Regions from separate parts of the Mesorhizobium sp. M0998 genome, predicted to be linked through region 3. Evidence: predicted binding sites of a transcription regulator. Region 3 holds the regulator's gene; each other region holds the start of a gene.
What was found. Region 3 encodes LexA, which represses DNA repair genes until DNA is damaged. Its sites were predicted from a motif close to TGTTCNNNNTGTGTTCNG; they were not measured.
Positions count from the first base shown of each region.

Region 1: the regulator LexA is predicted to act here: its motif matches at 1,841-1,858, upstream of NKH59_RS13345 (single-stranded DNA-binding protein).
Region 2: the regulator LexA is predicted to act here: its motif matches at 1,500-1,517, upstream of recA (recombinase RecA).
Region 4: the regulator LexA is predicted to act here: its motif matches at 1,382-1,399, upstream of NKH59_RS32145 (YifB family Mg chelatase-like AAA ATPase).

Region 1 covers NZ_JAMYND010000011.1:154,822-158,511, reverse strand. Annotated here, with positions in the region: gene NKH59_RS13355 (MarC family protein) at 41-670, shown strand; gene NKH59_RS13350 (OsmC family protein) at 679-1,104, opposite strand; gene NKH59_RS13345 (single-stranded DNA-binding protein) at 1,227-1,739, opposite strand; gene NKH59_RS13340 (cupin domain-containing protein) at 1,948-2,337, shown strand; gene NKH59_RS13335 (ArsR/SmtB family transcription factor) at 2,421-2,735, shown strand; gene NKH59_RS13330 (SRPBCC family protein) at 2,732-3,256, shown strand; gene NKH59_RS13325 (ATP-dependent Clp protease proteolytic subunit) at 3,283-3,690, shown strand, end outside.
Region 2 covers NZ_JAMYND010000004.1:183,175-186,864, reverse strand. Annotated here, with positions in the region: gene alaS (alanine--tRNA ligase) at 1-18, opposite strand, end outside; gene recA (recombinase RecA) at 278-1,375, opposite strand; gene NKH59_RS05705 (PfkB family carbohydrate kinase) at 1,652-2,575, shown strand; gene NKH59_RS05700 (TfoX/Sxy family protein) at 2,610-2,933, opposite strand; gene NKH59_RS05695 (GFA family protein) at 3,024-3,521, shown strand; gene sufA (Fe-S cluster assembly scaffold SufA) at 3,562-3,690, opposite strand, start outside.
Region 3 covers NZ_JAMYND010000031.1:21,988-25,677, reverse strand. Annotated here, with positions in the region: gene NKH59_RS24815 (ComEC/Rec2 family competence protein) at 1-1,274, shown strand, start outside; gene lexA (transcriptional repressor LexA) at 1,268-2,002, opposite strand; partial or broken gene kynU (kynureninase) at 2,450-3,690, shown strand, end outside.
Region 4 covers NZ_JAMYND010000072.1:6,742-10,431, forward strand. Annotated here, with positions in the region: gene NKH59_RS32135 (GtrA family protein) at 1-165, shown strand, start outside; gene gshB (glutathione synthase) at 383-1,324, shown strand; gene NKH59_RS32145 (YifB family Mg chelatase-like AAA ATPase) at 1,492-3,021, shown strand; gene NKH59_RS32150 (malate synthase G) at 3,274-3,690, opposite strand, start outside.

The DNA.
Region 1 (3,690 bases), on a different contig from region 3:
CCAATCCCGTTATCCGGCTTTGCCGGCGGGGAGGGTCAGCATGCCGAGCTTCGACAGCCTGTTCAACGCCTTCGTCACCATACTGGTGACGATCGATCCGCCCGGCCTGGCGCCGCTCTTCCTCGCCGTGACCCGCGGCATGAACCGCGAGGAGCGCAACCAGGTCTCCGTGCGCGCCTCGGTCATCGCCTTCCTGGTAATGGCGTTGTTCGCAATCGCCGGCGCGTCGATCCTGTCAGTCTTCGGCATCACTCTGCCGGCTTTCCGCGTCGCCGGCGGCTTTCTGCTGTTCTTCATCGCCTTCGAAATGGTGTTCGAGCGCCGGCAGGACCGCAAGGAGAAGATCGGCGACGTCGCCATCACCAGGGACATGATCCACAACATCGCCGCCTTTCCGCTGGCGATCCCGCTCATTGCCGGTCCCGGCGCGATTTCGGCGACCGTCCTGCTCTCAAGCTCGTTTCAGGGTTTGGGCGCGCAGACAGCCCTTGTCGGCATCATCGCCATCTGCCTCGTCATCACCTACCTGGTGTTCGTGCTGTCAGAGCGCATCGACCGTATCCTCGGCCAAACCGGCCGTTCGATCCTGACAAGGCTGCTCGGCGTCATCCTGGCGGCGCTCGCCGTACAGTTCGTCGCCGACGGCATCAAGGCGCTGATGGCGACGTAGGGACAGCCCTACTTCGCTGTCGTTTCAATGACTTCGAAGTCATGGGTAATCTCGGCAGTCTTGGCCATCATTGCCGAGGCCGAGCAGTATTTCTCGATCGAAAGCCCGATCGCCCGCTTTACCTTGTCGTGTGACAGCGCCCGGCCCTTGACGACAAAATGCATGTGAATGCGGGTGAACACCCTGGGATCGGCTTCTGCACGGTCGGCATCGAGTTCGACCACGCAATCTTCGACCGCCTCGCGCCCCTTTTCGAGGATATGGACCACGTCATAGGCCGAGCAGCCGCCAGTGCCGATCAGCACCAGTTCCATTGGGCTCGGCCCCGGCGTCTTGCCCTCCGGCCCGAACGCAGTGCCTAGCACCAGCTTGTGCCCATTGGCGGACTCGCCAACGAAAGTGCGCTCCTCGACCCATTTGACCCTTGCCTTCACCTGATACGTCCTTTCACCGCTCAAACGCACAACGTCCCGAAAATCCAAGACAGATTTTCGGGACGCCATTTCGTGGCCAAGGTGCCGGCGCTTTTCGCCGCAAGGGCAGTCCGCCCGAGAAATCAGAACGGGATTTCGTCGTCCAGCTCGCGCGACGAACCACCGCCGCCGCCCTTGTTGGCGCCACCGCGATTGAAACTTTCGCCCGGGCCGGACTGGCCGAAATCGGAACCGCGGCTCGCACCACCACCGGCATAGTTGCCGACCTGGCCGCCGCCCTCGCCCCGCGCATCGAGCATCTGCAGCTCGCCGCGGAATTTCTGCAACACGATTTCGGTCGTATAGCGGTCATTGCCGGTCTGGTCCTGCCATTTGCGCGTCTGCAACTGGCCCTCGACATAGACCTTCATGCCCTTCTTCAGATACTGCTCGGCCACCTTGGCGATCTGGTCGTTGAAGATCACGACATTGTGCCACTCGGTCTTTTCCTTGCGCTCTCCGGACGTCTTGTCGCGCCAGCTTTCCGACGTCGCGATGCGGATGTTGACGACCGGGTCACCCGAATTCAGGCGGCGGATTTCAGGGTCCGCCCCGAGGTTGCCCACCAGAATGACCTTGTTGACGCTACCCGCCATGATACTTCTCCGCGCTCATCCGAAACCGAATTTTTGTCGCCGCACCTTACAGGCGATGGACAATCCCTGCCTGCCGTCGCTGCCTTTTCCCACAAGGTTTTTGTTCTCTTTTCGTTCTATAGGAGAGGCCCTGCACTGTCAATAGTTGTCAGTAAGAAGTAGTGTCTCGGCGTCGAATTTCCACAGACCATGGGATCGAGGCGAACGCATGAAGATGGTTGCGCATGACGATCAGCCGCAAGAAGAATGGCGGACGGGAGTAAAGACCCGCATGCATGTCTCTGCCCGCAACGGCGCAACTCAACTTTGCATGTTTGAACAATGGGTCGAACCGGCGGTTGGCGCCCCGACACATTGGCACCCGGTCGAGGAAGTGCTTACCGTCATCGCTGGCAGGGCCGAGATGTGGATCGACGAAGAGCATCTCGTCTTGACTGCCGGACAGTCGCTTGTTGTCGCCGCGCACAAGCAACATGGCTTCCGAAACGTCGGCTCCGAATTGCTTCATATTCATGCTGTGCTCGCGTCACCAGTTTTCGAGGCGACGTTCAACGGATCCCCCGACATGGTGAGACGCTGGCTTCCAGCGAGTTTGTAAAACCTCGCCCTGTCTTAAAAAACACCGCCTGTCTTAAAAAACACGGCTTGCCAAACCGATAAGTATTGACTTATGCTTTCGGCATGATCGAAGCAGACATTTTTCGGGCACTAGCGGATCCAACGCGTCGCGCCGTCTATGAGCGGCTCGCCGACGGCGAGATGACGGTGTCGGAACTGCGCACTGGCATACCGGTATCGCAGCCGGCGGTATCGCAACATCTCGCAGTGCTGCGCGGCGCCGGCCTCGTGGTGGAGCGCCGGGCCGGTCGCAACGCCTATTACCGCGTCGATCCGAAGGGGCTTGCGCCACTGCTCAGCTGGATCGAACGCTACCGTGCGTTCTGGCCAGAGCGCATCGAAAGGCTCAAGACGGTTTTGAAGGACATGGACGAATGACCAGCCGAGGCAAAGAACGCGCCGAAATGGCCGCAGACAAGATCGAGTTCGAGTGCGAGCTGCCCGAACCGCCGGAAAAGGTGTGGCGGGCACTGACGGTGCCGGACCTGCTCGCGGCCTGGATGATGCCGAACGACATCAAGCCCGAAATCGGCAACCGCTTTGCCTTTAAAGCGCCGAATGCGCCGATCGAGTGCGAAATCCTCGACGCGGATCCCGGACGGCTGCTGCGCTATTCCTGGCGGGAGCGCCCGGCGCCCGGCGATACGCAGGTGCCGCCCGGCAGCCCCCTGGACAGCGCAATGAACGACAGCCCAGTGGACAGCATCGTCACCTTTACGCTCGACCGCACCGTTTCCGGCGGCACGCATCTACGCATCGTCCATGACGGTTTTGCTCGGGCAGCAGTGCCAGAGATCGCGATGGCAAGCGCCGGTTGCCGGCTTTCCTTTGAAGCGCGCACTCCCAGGCACAAACAGATCGCCGCAAACACCCCGCGCCTCTTCCTGCGCGCGGCCTGAACGACAACAGTCAACGGAGACAACCGATGAGCGGCCTTGCCAATCTGGTGCCGATGGTGATCGAGCAGTCGAGCCGCGGCGAACGTGCCTTCGACATATTTTCGCGGCTGCTGCGCGAGCGCATCGTCTTCATCAACGGCCCGATCGATGACGGCACCTCGGCGCTGGTCTGCGCCCAGCTTCTGTCGTTGGAATCCGACAATCCCGACAAGGAGGTCTCGCTCTACATCAACTCGCCGGGCGGCGTGGTGACCAGCGGTTTCGCCATCTACGATACGATGCAGTATATCAGCTGCCCGGTCTCCACGGTTTGTATGGGCTTCGCCGCCTCGATGGCCTCGTTCCTTTTGATGGCCGGCACACCGGGGCGGCGCATCGCGCTACCCAACACCAGCATCGTGCTGCATCAGCCTCTCGGCGGTTTCCAGGGCCAA
Region 2 (3,690 bases), on a different contig from region 3:
CTCGTTGACGCCACTCATGAATACTGCCTTTTCGAGAGAACCGCCGGCTGCCGGCGGAAAATAGACATGGCCTTTTAGCGGTCGCACCGCAGCCTGTCCAGAAACACCAAATGGGCTCAAATCCCGGCTTTCACCAGCGCCTTGAAATGCGTCTGCCTCGCCGTCAAACGCGAACCGCCGGCCCTGGGCCGGCGGTTCGAAACGCATCGATTACGCAAACTCAAAATCAAAACATCAAATCGAAACCTGGCTGAGGCTCAGCGAGGCGTCGCTTGCCCTACATCACCCCAGCGTCGTCCTCGAAACCGTCATCGCTGCTTTCGGAGCCGCCGTTCTCAAGGAATTTCTCAGCGATCAGCCCGGCATTCTGCCGGAGCGCCAGCTCGATCTCGCGCGCCGTGTCGGGATTGTCGCGCAGGAACAGTTTTGCGTTTTCGCGGCCCTGGCCAAGACGCTGCGAATTGTAGGAGAACCAGGCGCCCGACTTTTCGACCACGCCCGCCTTGACGCCGAGATCGACCAGCTCGCCGGTCTTGGAGACGCCCTCGCCATACATGATGTCGAACTCGACCACCTTGAAGGGCGGCGCCAGCTTGTTCTTGACGACCTTGACGCGGGTCTGGTTGCCGACGACCTCGTCGCGATCCTTGACCGAGCCGATGCGGCGGATGTCGAGGCGGACCGAGGCATAGAATTTCAACGCATTGCCGCCGGTCGTCGTCTCGGGCGAACCGAACATGACGCCGATCTTCATGCGGATCTGGTTGATGAAGATGACCATGGTGTTGGAGCGCGAGATCGAGGCGGTGAGCTTGCGCAGTGCCTGGCTCATCAGGCGGGCCTGCAGGCCGGGCAGCGAATCGCCCATCTCGCCTTCGATTTCCGCCCGCGGCGTCAACGCCGCCACCGAATCGACCACCAGCACGTCGATGGCGCCGGAGCGCACCAGCGTGTCGCAGATCTCCAGCGCCTGCTCGCCGGTATCGGGCTGCGAGATCAAAAGGTTTTCGAGATCGACGCCGAGCTTGCGGGCATAGACCGGGTCGAGCGCGTGCTCGGCATCGACGAAGGCGCAGATGCCGCCCTTCTTCTGGGCTTCGGCCACCGTGTGCAGCGCCAGCGTCGTCTTGCCCGAGCTTTCCGGCCCGTAGATCTCGACGATGCGGCCGCGCGGCAGGCCGCCGACGCCAAGCGCGATGTCCAGCCCAAGCGAGCCGGTCGGCACCGTCTCGATCTCGACGACCTGCTCGTTCGCGCCGAGCCGCATGATCGAGCCCTTGCCGAAGGCACGCTCGATTTGCGACAGCGCCGCATCCAGAGCCTTTGATTTGTCCACCGCTTTGTCCTCTACAAGCCGCAAAGAATTCTGAGCCATGATACATCACCCCGTGGTCGTCAATGGAGGCCGGACAATCCCGCAATCCTTAAAAAAATGTACCTCATTTGTTCTCATTTGTCAATGAGCACCAAGGGTTTGAAAAATAACGCATATCCCTATTTGTTCTATTTTTGTTTCGCAATTATTGCTTCGGATGTATCTCACCTCGCATGCGGCGCCGTTGCCGTTACCGACCGAATCGGACCCGCGATTGCAGGGTTCCGCCCGGCGACCTAGTCTCCCCGGGCAACAGCTAAAGGGCATTTTGACGGCATGATCAAATCCCCGACGATCCTGGCCGTGGGCGGCGCCTATATCGAGCGGCGCGGCCGGGTTGCCGGCGCCTTCGTGCCGGCCGCTTCCAACCCCGGCACGATGCGCGAGCATGTCGGCGGTGCCGTCTTCAACGCCTTGCGCTTTGCGGTGCGACGCGGCGCCTCGGCCGCGCTGCTTTCGGTGCGCGGCGGCGATGCCCTTGGCGACACGGTTTTACGCGCCGTCACCGAGGCCGGCATTACCGACCTGTCGGCGGTGTTCCTCGACCGAGCAACGCCAAGCCATACGATGCTGATCGACAGCGACGGCGGGCTGATCGCCGGCCTTGCCGACATGGTGCTCTACGAGCTGGCGCTTCCCAAGCAGATCCGCCGTGCCAAGGTGCGGGAAGCGATCGGTTCGGCCGACGCGGTGCTGTGCGACGCCAACCTGCCGTCGACCGCGCTGGAGCGGCTGGCGGCACTCGCCGCCGGCAAGCCGGTGTTTGCGCTTGCGGTCTCGCCCAACAAAGCGGCGCGGCTGACGCCGGTGCTCGACCGTCTGGCGATGGCCTTCATGAACCGGCGCGAGGCCGGCATGCTCGCCGGCGTCCAAATCGATCAAGGCATCGTCGACGGCCTGAGACGCGCCGGGCTGAAAAGCGGCGTGATCACCGCCGGCGACGAACCAGTGCTCGGTTTCGACGAATTGAGCGCGTTCTCGATCTCGCCACCACCGCTGCAAAAGCGGACCGATGCTGCCGGCGCCGGCGACGCATTGGCAGGCGCCACGATCGCTGCCCTGCTGCGCGGCCTGACGCTGCGCGCGGCTCTGCGCGAAGGCATTGCCGCAGCTATGCTCGTCGTCGAGCGTGCCGCCTTCACCAGCGCTGGCTTTGCCGAGGCGCTGGCGCTCGTGCCCGAGGCGCGGGACCTGGCATGAAGTGCGGCCAGGAATTACCGAAGCATGACGCAGCCTATTTGCCGGCGCGCCGTCCTGCCTCGTAGGCGCGGCGCGCCCAGATCGCCATCTCGTCGGGATCGTCGAACGCGCTGTCGGGAACGCTCCAATAGGGCATCGACACGAGCTTGCCGTGGCGCGAGCCGGTATAGGTCCATTGCCGGCAGCCGGCCGCTTCGAATTCCGGGGCGCTTTCGGCGTCGGCCTTCAGCATCAATTCGCCACCGATGACGATGGCGACGATGACGCCGTCGAAATAGATGCCCTTGCCGCCGAACAGCTTGCGGATACTGACCGGGCCGAGGCCTTCGAAAAGCTCTTCTATGCGCTCGTTGTCCATGCGGCGATCATGTCACCCGGATTTCCCCTTGTCATCGCCGCAACCGGCGCCATCCTGACAAAGTGCAAATCACTTTCGTCGGAGTTTCTCATGCCGCTTCTGCTCAAAGGGTCCTGCCGGTGCAATGCCGTGCGTTTCGAGGTGGAAAGCCACACGCCGGTGCCGTTCATGCTGTGCTACTGCTCGATCTGCCGCAAGCAGCAGGGCGGCGGCGGTTTTGCCATCAATCTCGGCGCCGATTACGAGACGCTGAAAATCCAGGGCAAGCGCCATCTCGGCGTCTACCGCGCCGAGATCGAGGACGACGAGCACCCGCAACGCGAGACCTCGACCGGCGAGCGGAACTTCTGCACGAAATGCGGGACGGCACTCTGGCTCTACGATCCGACCTGGCCGGAGCTGGTGCACCCCTTCGCCTCGGCGATCGACACAGACCTGCCAAAGCCGCCGGAGAAGGTGCATCTGATGCTGAAATACAAGGCGAACTGGGTCGAGCCGGATATCGGCAAGGGCGACAAGGTCTTCGATGTCTACCCGGAGGAGTCGATCGCAGACTGGCACAAGCGAACAGGGATGTGGGTGGATTAGCGTTCGTCTCCCCGTATAGTGACGGGGAGAAGGAAAAGCCTCAGGCCGAAGCGCGCGCCTCGGCCAGTGCCTTCAGATCAGCCGGCTTCAATTCGACCGATTCGCCGCAGCCGCAGGCCGAGCTCTGGTTCGGATTGCGGAAGGTGAAGCCGGTTCGCAGTGTCGTCTG
Region 3 (3,690 bases):
CGGCCGAACGCAGCTTCATCATGCTGGCGGTGATGCTTATCGCCGTGCTGTTCGACCGGGCCGCGCTCACCATGCGCAACCTGGCGATCTCGGCCATCGCGGTCATCCTGGTGTCGCCGCACGAGGTGGTCGGTCCGAGTTTCCAGATGTCCTTCGCCGCGACGGCGGCCCTTGTCGGCGCCTATGCAGGCTGGTCCGATTACCGCGCCGGGAGGGCCACCACGCCGCCGCCGCGGAAGTCGCCGCTACGCCTTGCCACGCGAAAGGTCCTGCTGGGCATGTGCGGTCTGGCGATGACCTCGACCATTGCAGGGAGCGCCACGGCGCTTTTCGCCATATGGCATTTCCAGCGCGTGGCGCCGCTCAGCCTGTTCGCCAATCTGGCCATCATGCCCATCGTCTCACTGGTCGTCATGCCCTTCGCCGTTCTCAGCGCGCTGGCGATGCCGTTCGGTGCGGATGGCCCTTTCCTCTATGTCATGGGCAAGGGGCTGACGGCGATGATCGCCCTGTCCGGGTGGATCTCGGAGCGCTCGCCGATCGATGCGGTCGGGCTGATTTCGCTGAGATCCGTCCTTCTGGTGACGATCGCCCTCGTCATTGCCAGCATGGCGACGACGTGGTTGCGGCTGGCGGCACTTCCTTTTGCGCTCGCCGGCTTGCTGACGACAACGCAGACACGCATACCCGACGTATTGGTCTCGGAGGACGCACGGCTGGTCGTGCTGTCGATCGGCAGCGGTGAACTCGCGGTCAACCGGGCACGCCCGAATGAGTTCACCATCGACAACTGGAAACGCGCGCTCACATCAGAGGCTATCGTCGCGCCGGAAACACCTGGAAAGAACGACCCGCAATTCGACATTGCCGATCCGGCCGACCTACCGCCGGGCATGCCGTTCATTTGCACGGACGGCCTCTGCCTTGCCAGGCATCCATCCGGCGCGATCATCGCGCAAGCCAAGGACCGCGATACTGCGCGGCCAGCCTGCGCCTTTGCCAGCTTGATCGTCATCGACGACGCCACCGCCCATAACCCCTGCTACTACGACCGGCTGGTCCTCGTCGTCACCAAACGGCAACTGGCGCGCGCGGGAAGTGCCGCCGTCTATTTCGATCCACAAGCGGCAACACGCGCCGAGATCCGCTTCGCCGTCGAAAAATCATACCGGCCCTGGCACGTGCAGCGGAAATTTTCACGCGCGGCACGGGGCCTGCCGCCATACCGCCGGGCCGACAACCCCAAAGCCGGCGCCAAGGGCGGAGCTCAGTAGCGGCGGATCAGTCCGACGAGCTTGCCCTGCACCTTGACCCTGTCTGGTCCGAAGATGCGCGTCTCGTAGGCCGGATTGGCGGCTTCCAGGGCGATCGAGGCGCCCTTGCGGCGGAACCGCTTCAGCGTCGCTTCCTCCTCGTCGACCAGTGCCACCACGATCTCACCGGGGCTCGCCGTATCGGCATTGCGGATGATCACCGTGTCGCCGTCGAAAATGCCGGCCTCGATCATCGAATCGCCTTTGACCTCGAGCGCATAATGCTCGCCGCCCATGATCATATCCGGCGGCACCGAAATCGAATGCGTCTGGTGCTGGATGGCGTCGATCGGCACACCGGCAGCGATGCGGCCCATCACCGGGATCGAAACGGCGGCGACGACATCGTCGTCATTTCCGGCTGCGGGCACGCGCGACGATGTCGGCTTGCCTTGCCGAGGGGCGCCTTGCCCAAGACTGCCCTGGATGACACTCGGCGAGAACTTGCGTGCCGCATTGAGGCCGGGGGCGATCGAGTCAGGCAGGCGTAGCACTTCCAGCGCACGGGCCCGGTTGGGCAAACGGCGAATGAAGCCGCGCTCCTCCAGCGCCGTAATCAGCCGGTGGATTCCGGATTTGGAAGCCAGGTCGAGCGCTTCCTTCATCTCGTCGAATGAAGGCGGGATACCGCTTTCCTTCAACCTTTCGTGGATGAACATAAGCAGTTCGTGTTGTTTGCGTGTCAGCATAGCGACCCCCAACAGAATCAGAAAAACAAACCCAGAACAAACACTATCTGTTCCAGTTGTGTTCCGCAACTGTTTAAAGTTTAATGAATGCGTTAAGGCTCGGGAAACAAACGACGTCCCCTACCGGCGTACCGCATTTTCACCGCCGCAAGCCTCATCGCCTTGATTCTGCTTTCGTTTGCGCCCTTCTGGCCTCCTAGATGGCGGCACTGGCATCGGCCGTCGGTCGGCAAAAGGCACGGAATTGAACCCTTATCGACTGTGCGGTTTGGTCAATGCACCGTGAACGAAACGAACTCAAAACGCCAACCTCGGGTTAAGTCCCGGTTTCCACCGTCTGGTCAGGCTGCTTCTCGCCGGTGGAGCCTTGCTGCGCGCAACCAGGTAATGGAAGAACAGTCGATGCGTGTCCGGCGTTGCGTTGGATCTTGGGGGAGCAGACAAATCATGACAGGAATTCCCGATCTCGTGGCCATAAAGGCGATGGATGCCGCGGATCCGCTGCGCGCGATGCGCGACCGCTTTGTGTTGCCGCAAGGAGTGATCTATCTCGACGGCAATTCGCTAGGAGCTGCTTCACGTGCCGCTTTCGATGAACTGCACAAGGCCGCGACCGAAGAATGGTCGCATGATCTCATCCGCGCATGGAACACGGCCGGCTGGTTCAACATGCCGCTTGAACTTGGCGACCAGCTCGGGCGCCTGATCGGTGCCGCGGCCGGCCAGACGGTGGTCTGCGACACGACATCGGTCAACATCTACAAGCTGCTGCACGCCGCCATGGCCATGCGACCGGAGCGGCAGGTCATCGTCGCCGAGGGCGATAGTTTTCCGACGGACCTCTACATGGCCGAGGTGTGGTTTCGACGCGAAAAGATACGCTGCTGCGCCTCTCGGGAGTCGACGCGCCGACCATCGAAGAGCTGATCGACGAACGCACCGCCGTGGTGCTGGTCAACCACGTCAACTATAGGTCGGGCGAACTGCGCGACATGCCGGCGCTGACGCGCAGGGCTCAGGAAGCCGGGGCGATGATCGTCTGGGATCTCTGCCACACCGCCGGCGCGATGCCAGTCGAGCTCGACAAGGCAAACGCCGATTTTGCCGTTGGCTGCACCTACAAATATCTGAATGGCGGCCCCGGCGCGCCTGCCTTCATCTATGCGGCTGAGCGGCATCTTTCCGACATCCAGCAGCCGCTCACCGGCTGGTGGGGCCATGCACGGCCCTTCGCCTTCGAGCCAGGCTATGCGGCCGGCACCGGCATCCGCCGGTTTCTGTGCGGCACGCAGCCGGTCCTGTCGATGCGCACGCTGAAGGGCGCGCTCGACATCTGGAACGATGTCGATATGACGGCGGTGCGCAAGAAGAGCATCGCGCTGGCGGATCTGTTCATCGAGCTTGTCGAGGCAAAGTGCGGCACTTACGGGCTCACGCTCGAAAGCACGCGCGATGGGGAAAAACGCGGCAGCCAGATTTCATTCATGCATGAGCATGGCTACCAGGTCATGCGCGCGCTGATCGAACGTGGCGTGATCGGCGATTTTCGCGCGCCATCGACCATGCGCTTCGGCTTCACCCCGCTCTATGTCGGCTATGCCGATGTCTGGCAGGCCGTCAAAGTGCTTGAGGACATCCTGCACACCGGTGCGTGGAAGGATGCGCGCTTCGCCATCAAAGCAGCTGTC
Region 4 (3,690 bases), on a different contig from region 3:
TATGGCGGCGTCGGCATCGCCACCAGCCTCGTCAATTATCTCGTCTATTGCGCCATGCTGTTCGCGCTGCCGATGGTGCCGCCGCTCGTCGCCCTTGCGGTCGCCTCGCTGGTTGCCATGGCGCTGTCCTTCCTCGGCTATTCCAAGCTGGTCTTCGACCGCTGAACGCACATCGCATTGGGGTCTGCGCCAGAAGCGCAGCCTCATCATGACCTTGGCCGATTGGCAGAGGCCGCCGATTTCCTTATATCGCTCTCGTCGATGCATCGGCCCGAAAAATCGGAATCGATTTTCGGAAAGCGCGATGCATGGATTCAAAGTGTTGGAGCGTATGTGCGTCCGGGTGGACGCACGTTCGTTGCAACTGCGCCGGAGAGCACCCATGCCCCTGAAAGTCGCCGTCCAGATGGACCACATCTCTACCGTGTCGATTGCCGGCGACACGTCGTTTGCGCTGTCGCTGGAAGCGCAGCGGCGCGGGCACCAGCTGTTCCACTACACGCCCGACCGGCTGTCGCTGCGCGAAGGCAAGGTGTTTGCCCGTATCGAGGCGATGCAGGTCCGCGACGAGAAGGGCAACCATTATTCGCTGGGCGAGAAGGTGCGCACCGATCTTGCGGAGATGGACGTCATCCTTTTGCGGCAGGATCCGCCCTTCGACATGAACTACATCACCACCACGCATATCCTCGAGCGCATCCATCCGAAGACGCTGGTGGTCAACGACCCGGCCTGGGTGCGCAACAGCCCGGAAAAGATCTTCGTCACCGAATTTCCCGACCTGATGCCGGACACGCTGATCACCAAGGACCCGCTCGAGGTCGCCGCCTTTCGCAAGGAGTTCGGCGATATCATCGTCAAGCCGCTCTACGGCAATGGCGGCGCCGGCATCTTTCACCTGCACGAGGCCGACCGCAACCTCGCCTCGCTGCTCGAAATGTTCGGCCAGTTGTTCCGCGAACCCTACATCGTGCAGCGCTACCTCAAGGAGGTGCGGGGTGGCGACAAGCGCATCATCCTGATTGACGGCGAGCCTGTCGGCGCCATCAACCGCGTGCCGGCCGAGCATGATTCGCGCTCCAACATGCATGTCGGCGGCCGCGCCGAAAAGACCGAATTGACGGAACGCGAACGCGAGATCTGCGCCCGCATCGGCCCCGCGCTGAAAGAGCGCGGCTTCATCCTCGTCGGCATCGACGTCATCGGCGACTACATGACCGAGATCAACGTGACCTCACCGACCGGCATACGCGAAGTGCAGCGCTTCGGCGGCGCCGACATCGCCAGCCTGTTCTGGGATGCCGTGGAGAAGAAGCGCAACTAGCGTACATTGCTTCTGGAAGCGGCCGCGTTGCAAACCATTGCAGCCGTGGCGCTCAGCTGTTCCCCAAATGTTCTTGCCTTCGCCGGTAATCTGTGGTTGTCTCCGGTGACGCCGTTCGCGGCATGATCGCAAAGGCTTGGGGCAAAGCCTGCATCCGGGGTGAAGACATGGTGGCGCGGGTTCGCACGGTTGCTTTCCAGGGCATTGAGGCCGTGCCGGTCGACGTGCAGGTGATGATCGCGCCGGGCAAGGTCAACATGCACATCGTCGGGCTGGCCGACAAGGCTGTCGCCGAAAGCCGCGAGCGGGTGCAGGCAGCGCTGCATGCATCCGGCCTGTCGATGCCGTCGAAGAAGGTCACCGTCAATCTGGCGCCGGCCGACCTGCCCAAGGAAGGCAGCCACTACGATCTGCCGATCGCCCTCGGGCTGATGGCGGCGCTCGGCGCCATTCCGGGCGACATGCTGGCCGGCTATGTCGTGCTTGGCGAATTGTCGCTCGACGGCACCATTGCCGCGGTGGCCGGCGCGCTGCCGGCGGCGATCGGCGCCAATGCCGAAGGCAAGGGCTTGATCTGCCCGTTCGCCTGCGGGCCGGAAGCGGCGTGGGCCGGCAAGGATTTCGACATATTGGCGCCGCGCAGCCTGATCGCCATCGCCAATCATTTTCGCGGCACGCAGGTTCTGTCGCGGCCGGAAGCCGGCATCCATGCCGCGGCGCGCGACCTGCCCGATCTCGCCGATATCAAGGGCCAGGAGACCGCCAAGCGGGCGCTGGAGGTGGCGGCCGCCGGCGGCCACAATCTTTTGATGGTCGGACCGCCGGGGTCGGGAAAGTCGATGCTGGCGCAGCGGCTGCCGTCGATCCTACCGCCGCTGGCGCCCAGGGAATTGCTCGAAGTCTCGATGATCGCCTCGGTGGCCGGCGAACTCGGCGAAGGAAAACTCACCGACCGGCGGCCGTTCCGCGCGCCACATCATTCGGCCTCGATGGCGGCGATGGTCGGCGGCGGTCTGCGCGTGCGGCCGGGCGAGGCCTCGCTTGCCCATCACGGCGTGCTGTTCCTCGACGAGTTCCCCGAATTCTCGCCGCAGGCGCTCGATGCACTGCGCCAGCCGCTCGAGACCGGCGACTGCATGATCGCGCGCGCCAATCATCGCGTCACCTATCCGGCGCGTATCCAGCTGGTCGCGGCGATGAACCCGTGCCGTTGCGGCATGGCCGGCGAGCCGGGCTATCGCTGCCTGCGCGGCGATCGCTGTCGCACCGACTACCAGGCGCGCATTTCCGGCCCGCTGCTCGATCGCATCGATCTCAGGATCGAGGTGCCGGCGGTCTCGGCCAGCGATTTGATCCGGCCGGACCGGGCCGAGAAAAGTGCCGCCGTCGCACTACGTGTTGCCCGCGCCCGTACGATCCAGCGCGAGCGCTTCGAGCGGCTCGGCGCGACCGCCACCACCAACGCCCATTGCTCGCCGTCAGTCATCGAGGAGATCGCCATGCCCGATGCCGCCGGCCTGTCGCTGCTCAGGGACGCCAGCGAAAAGCTCGGCTTTTCCGCACGAGCCTATCACCGCGTCTTGAAGGTGGCGCGGACCCTGGCCGATCTCGAGGCCAGCGAGACGGTCGGCCGCATCCATCTGGCCGAAGCGATTTCCTATCGCATGAGTTCGGAACGGATGGCGCAGGCGGCGTGACGTTCCCCTCCCCCTTGAGGGGAGGGTGGCCGCGAAGCGGCCGGGTGGGGTCGCCGGTGAGACGCTCGGCCTGTCGCATTTCGAAACCGACCGAGGTGCGGAGCGTTGCGATGCTCCTCCTAAGGCGCACCGTCAGAATTGGGTTGGCGCACTGCGTTGGCGACCCCACCCGGCCCTTCGGGCCACCCTCCCCTCAAGGGGGAGGGGGGACGCCGGCGCTTACCCTTGGCCGGCGTGCATCGTGCTTTCGGTTCAGCCGTTATCCCGCGCCTTCAGCTCCAGCCGCCGTGCGTGCAGCACTGGCTCGGTGTAGCCGTTGGGCTGGATGCGGCCTTTGAAGACCAGGTCGCAGGCGGCGAGGAAGGCGATGGACTTGTCGAAATCCGGCGCCATCGGCCGGTAGAGCCGATCGCCTTCGTTCTGGCGGTCGACGATCGCCGCCATGCGTTTCATCGTCTCCATGACCTGCTCGGGCGTGCAGACGCCGTGATGCAGCCAGTTGGCGATGTGCTGCGAGGAGATGCGCAGCGTGGCGCGGTCCTCCATCAGGCCGACGTCGTTTATGTCAGGCACTTTCGAACAGCCGACGCCCTGGTCGATCCAGCGCACGACATAGCCCAGAATGCCTTGCGCATTGTTGTCGAGTTCCTTCTGGACGTCTTCAGGCGA